Desulfobacula toluolica Tol2: one gene and its partner. The protein of the gene in region 2 binds, or shares a complex with, the protein of the main gene of each other region. Links are inferred from orthologs where the notes say so. Each region holds a gene or a part of one and is shown on either strand. Other genes may lie near its edges.

Region 1 (3,803 bases), 2.3 Mb from region 2 along the record:
GCCTTTGGTTACAATGCCTTGACAAATGTTTATGAAGATCTGATTGAAGCTGGTGTTATTGATCCTAAAAAAGTGGTTCGTTTTGCACTTCAGAATGCAGCCAGTGTTGCCTCTGTCATGCTGACCACGGAAGCCATGATCGCTGAAAAACCGGAAAAAAATGACGGCGGCGGAATGCCTGCTGGAATGCCCGGCGGCGGAATGGGCGGAATGGGCGGAATGGGCGGAATGATGTAATGTTTCGTTAAACAATACCATTCGTAATATTTGAATAAAGCCCTTGCTCATTTGATGTGCAGGGGCTTTGTTTTTTTTAACTATGCTATAAAAAAGGCAGTTCGTTTGGGTTTGAGGTGTTTTTGATTATAATTAAGAACTTGACATGAAATGCCGGCTCATATACTTAGTTTTATTAAAATTTATTTATTATCTTGCCACTGATTTGTTATGTTATCTCTATTGGGAAGGTAAATTTGTAAGAGAGGTTGTATGACCACGGAAACCGTTGGATTGTTTTACATGCTGAGCAATGCAGGCCCGGTTGTTAAATTTATCATGCTGCTGCTGCTGTTCTTTTCAATAACCTCATGGGCAATCATATTTATCAAATTCAGGTATGTAAGGAGTGCTTTTAAAGAATCTGCTGATTTTACAGATGTTTTCTGGCAGTGCCGAAATCTTTCAGATGCATTTTCAAAAGCCAAGGCATTGAGATCAAGTCCGGTCGCAAGAATTTTTATCACTGCATATATGGAGATGGCAAGATCTGACAGCAAAGATAATGAAAAAACACAGGTAAAGCGAACAGATAACTCCTATTTCCAAGCTGTCGGCAGCATAAAACGATCGTTAAACCGATCCATTGGCGTAGAAGTCAGACGTCTGGTTCAATTGGTACCGTTTTTGGCAACAGCTGGTAATACCGCCCCTTTTATCGGTCTTTTCGGTACGGTATGGGGGATCATGGATACCTTCCATGGCATTGGGTTAAGCGGGTCTGCAAGCCTTGCCGTAGTTGCTCCGGGCATATCGGAAGCATTGATCGCAACGGCAGCAGGTCTTGCCGTAGCAATACCTTCCGTTATTGCCTATAATTATTTTACGGACAGGATAAGGGTCTTGGATTCTGAGTTGCAGAGTTTTTCTTCAGATCTTTTAAATATAATGGAACGAGATATTCAAAAGCAAATGGAGGCATAATGCAGTCAGGCTCAGGTAATGATCAGTTCATGTCCGAGATCAATGTCACTCCTTTTGTGGATGTCATGCTTGTTTTGCTGATTATTTTCATGGTGACGGCTCCCATGATGGTCCAGGGGGTTGATGTGGATTTGCCCAAGGCAACCTCAAAACCATTAAACGGTAATGAAGAACGTTTGATTATTTCCATTGATGATGATTTAAAAGTGTTTATTAATGAACAGGTTGTCAGTGTTGAATTTTTGACCCGGAAGCTGGGGGCCATATTGGAAAATTTTGATAAAAAAAATGTTTATCTCAGGGCGGATAAAAAAGTGCCGTATGGAGTAGTTATCAATGTGATTTCAAAAATAAAACAAGCCGGTATTGACAGTCTCGGGATGATAACCCTTCCTGAAGATGAAAATGCATCCTGATTGACCAGTATGAGTCTCCCTATAAAAGTTAAAATCAGAAAAGACTCATTTCTTACTCCTGATCACGGCAGGAAAACAGGAATAGTTTTTTTTTCTATTTCAGTAGTTTTACACGGTTTGTTTTTTTGCGGTATGATTTTTTGTCAGGATATCAAATTATCCAAACCCCTGCCATCGGTTATTCAGATTGATCTGGTCTCTTTTTCACCGGAACCTGCTTTTGAAGAACCTGCTAAAAGTCAAGATTATTCAACAAAAAAAGGGGAAGCAATAAATAATGCTCCCATTATACAAAAAGCTCCTGTTATAAAAAAAAACCGGACAATTCCAAATTTTAAACCGGACATAAGTTTAAAAGCGAAACCAAAAAATTTGAAAGATTTGATCGCCCTGCAAGAGAAAAAAAGAAAAGAATCAGACAATAAAAAAGAGAACAAGCCGGTTGAAAAGAAGCCGGTTGAAAAGAAGCCGGTTGAAAAGAAGCCGGTTGAAAAGAAAAAGGCCAAAAAAGAAATTGATCCTGAAAAGGTATTGGAATCAGCAAGGAAACAATTGGAAAAAAAAGTTGAGGATCAGTCCCAGGCTAAGCTTGAACAAGCCCTGAGCCGTATTCAGAAAAAGGTGCAGGAGCAGGGCAAGGCAAATGAGGATCAAGGGAAGGGGGCATATGCCGGGTATGGAAAGAAGGGATATGAACCCATAGAGCTATATAAAATGGTTTTAGGTTCAAGAATAGAGCAGAACTGGGTGTTTAATGAGACCCTTGCCAGGATGAACCAGGGTCTTGAAGTCAGAATCCTGATCAAAGTATTAAAAAGCGGTGAAATACGGGATATTATTTATGAAACCAGGTCAGGAAATCGTTATCTTGATGAATCTGCAAAAAAAGCAATTAAAAAAGCAAATCCACTGCCGCAGTTGCCGGGTGGAAGGCATTCTTATGATGTTATTGTTATTTTCACACCAAGAGGGCTGAAATAAAAATGGGTTTAATTATCAGGAATAAACGGTATCTTATCTATGAGATGGTTAATAAAACTATGGTATACAGATGTTGTTTTGTGTTTATTGTTTTTTTTTTATTTCAATATGGCACTGTATATGCTCAAGAATATGATTATATCAATATCAGTAACCCATTTTTAAAGAAAACACCTGTTGCTGTAACGGGATTTAAGGCGTTTAACGGTCATGAAGTTGAGGTAACGGATGGAGAAAAAGCAAGGCGTATTTTAACACAGGCACTTGATTTTACAGGCTACCTTAAAACGATGAACCCTGTTGCATTTTTATCAAATCCGGCTGAATCCGGCATTCAGCTGGGCCAGATTAATTTTCGTGACTGGACAGGCATTGGTGCTGAACTGCTTGTTACCGGGGGGATTATTGAAACCAATGGCAAAGTAAAACTTAAATTAAGACTTTTTGATACATTTAATACAAAACTTCTGGTAGGCAAGGTATATAGCGGTTCTCGTTCCCAAATCAGGAAGATGATTCATTTGTTTTGCAGTGAAATATCCTACTCTCTTACCGGTAAATGGGGGGTGTTCAATAGTAAAATTGCATTTGTTTCAACAGTAAACGGTAAAAAAGAAATATTCACCTGTGATTTTGACGGGCAAAACGTCAAGCAGATGACCTTCCACAAAAGTATTTGTCTTTCTCCTTCCTGGTCTTTTGATGGAAAATGGCTGGCCTATGTTTCCTATGCAAAGGGAAAGCCGGATATATTTATTAAAAATTTCAATGAAAACAAAGGTGCAATTGTCAATTACAAGGGAATGAATATTTCTCCGGACTGGATGCCGGGACAGCTTAAACTTTCGGCAGCTTTAAGTTTTTCCGGGGATCAGGAAATTTATTTGTTGACCCTGACCGGAGAAATTATTAAAAGAATAACAAAAAGCTGGGGAATTGATGTGTCGCCCAAGTTTTCACCGGATGGCCAAAAAATAGTTTTTACTTCAAAACGGGCCGGAACTCCCCAGATATATATAAAGGATATTGAATCAGGAGAAGTGCGGCGCCTGACGTTCAAAGGTCTTAATAATACATCGCCGGCTTGGTCTCCCGATGGCAAGAAAATTGCTTATGTCAACATTAAAGATAACCATATTAATATTTTTATACTGGATATTGATACGGGAATGCCGGTTCAATTGACCATGAATACGGGGGATAATG
Region 2 (4,787 bases):
CTTGGGGGATTCACTTCTGCCTACAGGCTTGGGGACAAGACAGGATTTTTAAATTATTCCCCTGAAGGCAACCAATTGTATGCCCTGTCCGCCCTTCCCTCCCGGCATGTCCGAAAAACCTTGGACCGATACATGAGCGGTGAATCCGATTCAGTCTTTATCGATATTTCCAGGGGCGGAGCCCTTCGCCAGATCACCCACAAACAAAGCCTCAAGGATCAGATTCAAAAAGGAGGATTACTGGTCTGGCCCATTCTCGCTTTGGGTATGTTTGCCGTATTCATCGGTATTGAAAGAACATTTTTCCTGGGAAGGGTCCATGCCAATACAGACAAAGTCATGGGAAAGGTAAACCAATTGGCGGCCAAAGGGCTCTGGGAAGACTGCAACGCCATGGTAGGAGAGAAGAAAATCCCTGTTTATAATGTATTGCGGTCCGGCCTGGGTGCCAGATCTGAAAATCGGGAAACCCTGGAAAGTATCCTCCAGGAGTCTATTTTAAAGGAACTGCCCAGACTGGAACGATTCCTTCCCATGCTCAATATCATGGGGTCCATCGCCCCTCTCATAGGACTTTTAGGAACTGTTACAGGAATGATCTCCACCTTTCATGTCATCACCCTGTACGGCACCGGAGACCCGAGAATGATGTCCGGCGGCATCTCAACCGCCCTTGTGACAACCATGATGGGACTGGGCGTGGCCATCCCCATCATGCTGTTGTACACCTTTTTGTGCAGACGGGTGGAGCATGTGATAGGGGATATGGAAGAAAAGGCCGTCGCCCTGACCAATATTATTTACAGGGAGATCAAATAGAAACCAATGGATATGGCAAATGAAATCTACCTTTATCTGAGGCAGGGGGGACTGATTATGGTTCCCCTTATCCTGTGTTCCTGCATCATGTGGACATTGATCCTGGACCGGGCAATCTTTTTTTTCAGGCTTGAAAAAAAAGATATAGAGCTGCACCAGATGTTCCGTATACTTGAACAGGATCAGAGGCCTGACAAACATCCGGGAATCCGTGCCTACCTTATCAATCAGATCATGAGCCGCAGAACCCATGACCGTGTGGCAGACAAACGGATCATTGACGAATGTGCCATGCCGCTTTTTTCCCGGCTGGAACGTTTCCTGGCAACCATTGCAGTACTGGCGGCAGTATCCCCCCTGTTCGGACTGCTGGGCACAGTCACCGGCATGATCACTACCTTTGACGTTATCACGCTGTTTGGCACAGGAAATGCCAGGGCTATGGCCGGCGGAATTTCAGAAGCCCTGGTCACCACCCAAAGCGGGCTTTTGGTGTCCATACCAGGGCTTTTCATGAGTGTTTTTTTATACAGGCAGTCGTCCCGGGCCAGGACCCGTTTAGAAGAGGCGGTTATGATTTTAAAAAGGAGTTTAAAATGATAAATGTCAGAAGTTCTGTCAGGATGCGAAGCAAAGAAGTGGGCATCAATATGTCCCCGCTGATTGATCTTGTTTTTCTGTTACTGATCTTTTTTATGGTGACCACAAGCTTTGTCAGGGAGACTGGAATTGATGTCCAGAGACCGTCGGCATCATCAGCCGCTCTTACTGAAAACGGAAATATCCTGGTAGCAGTCTCCAATGAAGGAACCATTCACTTTGACGGCAAAAAAATTGATATCAGGAGCTTAAGATCCCACATCACCCGGGCCATTTCAGAGAACCCCGAAGGATCAGTAGTCATTGTAGCCGACAAAATCAGCTATACCGGTATTGTAATCAGGGTAATGGACCAGTGCCGGTTGGCCGGGGCCAGGCGGGTGAGTATTGCCGCATCTAAAAAAAGCGGTGAAAACCGATGAAAAACCTTGTATTCAAATCTTATCTTGTACAGGGTTTTCTGGGGGCACTTATCATAAATATGCTGTTGTTCTGTTCTTTACCCGGCCTGATCATCATGGAAACTGAAAAGGATGATCTTGAAAGCCTGAATGTGGTGAATTTCACACGAATCAAACCTGCCCCCCCGCAGACCAAGACCAAAGAGCCCCCCCCGGAAAAAGAACCGGAAAAAGAACCGGAAAAAGAACCGGAAAAAATTTATACGGCCACCCGTCAAAAGCCCCAAAAGGTTGCTAAAAGAGAGCTGAAACTGAATATACCTGCCATGGATCTTAATATTGATCAAAGAATATCAGGCGGGGTACCTGTGTTTTCCCCGGCACAGGAGCCCGTGGTGCAGGATTTGGATGCCAGATCCATGCCGGACTTTGATGCTGTAATGGATCAAGACGCAGTAGATACCATTCCCATGCCTACATTTAAGAATCACCCCAGGTATCCATATCGTGCCAAACGCATGGGAATTGAAGGTGAGGTCAAGGTAAAATTCCTGGTGGACAAGGAGGGACGAGTGTCTGATATTACGATTATCCAGGCCAGTGTTCCGGGTATTTTCAATGACAGCGTTATCAATGCAATCTCCTCATGGAAATATTCACCTGGTGAGCTGATGGGAAGGAAAGTCGCCACCATGGTCACCACTACCATTATTTTTAAAATGGAGGCCCAATAATGAAAAAGAAAAGACCCCGGACACAATATGTGACAGCCTTGTGGTTGTTTCTTGTTTTTGTATTATTACCGGCAAGCACAGGTGCCGCAGATGCTCAATGCCCGGATGAAAAGACCTTGAGCCGCAACGCCCGCATTGCACTGGTAGCTGCTCAAAAACAGATAAATGAAAACAACCCCTCAAATGCAAGACAGACTCTTCTCAAATTCAACCAGGAGTATCCCGATGAAAACCATCCCTATGTAGCCTATACTCTTGCCAATCTCCTGGTTGAAAAAGATCTGCTTTCTCAGGCCCTTGCCCAGTATCAAAAAACCATTGACATGTGCGAAGGTTATGCCCCGGCCTGGCAGAATATGGGTAAAATATGCTTTGACCTTAAAAAATTTAACCAGGCAGCCCTTGCCATGGAAAAAACCTATGAACTTACGGGACGGAAAAATCATTTACTGCTGTTCCATGCTGCTGTAGCCCATATCTCTGACAAAAAATCTGAAAAAGCCCTGAACCATCTGCAGTTTCTCACATCCGGCAAAGCAGGGCCACCTGAAGCCGGCTGGGTCAAACTCATGGCCCAGCTCTCCATTGAACAACAACAGACAAAAAAAGCCATTGCCATTGTTGAAAACCTGCTGGATAAAAAAAATCCTGATGCATGTCTTTTCAGGGTTGCAGCGAACCTGTATCTGCACATGAATAAATACCGTAAAGCAGCAGAAGCCTTATCAGTCTATGGTATGCTTTGCCCCCTGGCCATTGCCGAACAAACCCTTCTGGCTGACCTTTATAACAACCTGGGGATTCCGTTTAAAGCTGCACTGCACTATGAAAAAGTCATTGAAAAAAAGTCTGAAAAAAAAACATATGAACGGCTGGCATCTGCCTGGCTTGAGGCCTGCAAGCCTGAAAAAGCCATGAGGGCTGCTGAACAAGGCCTGAAAATCCATCCGAAATCCCAGGCCCTTTGGAAAATCAAAGCCTGGATTCATTATGACAACAAAGAATTTCACAAGGCATCGCAAGCATTTTTACAGGCATGCGTACTGAAAAAATCCGATTCAAAATCATTGTTCATGCACGGGCTTTGTGCCTGCAAAGCCGGCCGACATGAGATTGCAAAAAAAGCCTTAGAAAAGGCATCTTGCCATTCCCGTTATAAAAAACAAGCCTTGGCATTGATCCGGCAAATGGAACAGGGAGCCGGCAAATCATGAGCGCATCAGTATTTTATAAATCAGACTATACCCCCCCGGATGAAGGCTCCCAAAATCCCTATGGCAGGTTTGTCTATGACGTCACAGGCATGGCAAATCCGGAACAGATATTTAAAGTCATTCCTGTCAAACCCGGCCTTTGTTTATCCTTTTGCACAAATTCAACCAAAATCTATCCACACATTGAATTTGAAGTCAAAAATGCACCTGTGGATTTTTCCTTTTTTCTTTCAGGTTCCTGTGTCCACAGAATTAAAGGCCTGAACCCAAAAAAAACCATTGAATTAGTCCATAAACCGGGCATGAATATGGTCTCCTGTCTTCCTAATATTGAAGGGAAGATGAATCTTGACCCAGACCAGTCCCTGGCATGCGTATGCCTTAAAATTGATCCAGATCTTTTATTTTCCTACCTGGAAGAAAACCTGGACCAGGCATCCCAAAAAGTCCGGGACTTGTTTGATAGTAAAAAAAAGACTTACTTTACCTGCCCCATGAGCCGGGACATGATAACAACCGCCCTGCAGATTGTTCATCCGCCGGCCTATACCGGAAGTGCCAGTACCCTGTTTTATGAAAGCCGGGCATTGGAACTTCTGGCCATGCAGCTTAAACTCTTAGGGGGTCAACATTTGATTTCAAAACCGTTTCACATGACCGGCTCCGATCTTGAAAGCATTCATTCGGCACGACATATTCTGCTTGAGGATATCCAGAACCCGCCTACCATTGCAACTCTTTCAAGGATTTGCGGTATTAATGAATTCAAGCTGAAAAAAGGGTTTAAACAAACCTTTAACACCACCATATTTGCTTATCTTAAAAAACATAGAATGGAAACTGCCTGGCACATGCTCAAAGAGCAAAACATATCGGTTACTGAGGCTGCATCCATGGTGGGTTATACAAATATCAGCCATTTCAGTGCCGCGTTTCGCAAGCAGTTTAACATCAATCCCGGAACACTGAAAAAAAAATTTATAAATCCGGTAAATTACCATTCCCCAGAAACCGGACAA

The links. Proteins that work in one complex are often made in the same cells at the same time.
Region 1: the proteins of TOL2_RS17550 (region 2) and tolR are in contact, whole or in part, in a cryo-EM structure (PDB 9DDO), measured with the Escherichia coli proteins. The link is inferred for Desulfobacula toluolica Tol2 from one-to-one orthologs.

The regions. Positions count from the first base shown.
Region 1 is NC_018645.1:1,589,635-1,593,437, forward strand. The notes cover bases 1-2,907. They hold tolR (protein TolR), read left to right. Parts: upstream 1-1,199; coding sequence 1,200-1,616; downstream 1,617-2,907. Other genes in these bases: groL (chaperonin GroEL), read left to right, coding at 1-237; tolQ (protein TolQ), read left to right, coding at 490-1,200; TOL2_RS07290 (cell envelope integrity protein TolA), read left to right, coding at 1,626-2,597; tolB (Tol-Pal system beta propeller repeat protein TolB), read left to right, coding at 2,600-2,907. Also shown: more of tolB, read left to right, coding at 2,908-3,803. UniProt on the Escherichia coli protein: Involved in the TonB-dependent energy-dependent transport of various receptor-bound substrates.
Region 2 is NC_018645.1:3,854,109-3,858,895, forward strand. The notes cover bases 703-3,695. They hold TOL2_RS17550 (energy transducer TonB), read left to right. Parts: upstream 703-1,837; coding sequence 1,838-2,554; downstream 2,555-3,695. Other genes in these bases: TOL2_RS17535 (MotA/TolQ/ExbB proton channel family protein), read left to right, coding at 703-819; TOL2_RS17540 (MotA/TolQ/ExbB proton channel family protein), read left to right, coding at 826-1,419; TOL2_RS17545 (ExbD/TolR family protein), read left to right, coding at 1,416-1,841; TOL2_RS17555 (tetratricopeptide repeat protein), read left to right, coding at 2,554-3,695. Also shown: more of TOL2_RS17535, read left to right, coding at 1-702; more of TOL2_RS17555, read left to right, coding at 3,696-3,768; TOL2_RS23825 (helix-turn-helix domain-containing protein), read left to right, coding at 3,765-4,787. UniProt on the Escherichia coli protein: Interacts with outer membrane receptor proteins that carry out high-affinity binding and energy dependent uptake into the periplasmic space of specific substrates such as cobalamin, and various iron compounds (such as iron dicitrate, enterochelin, aerobactin, etc.).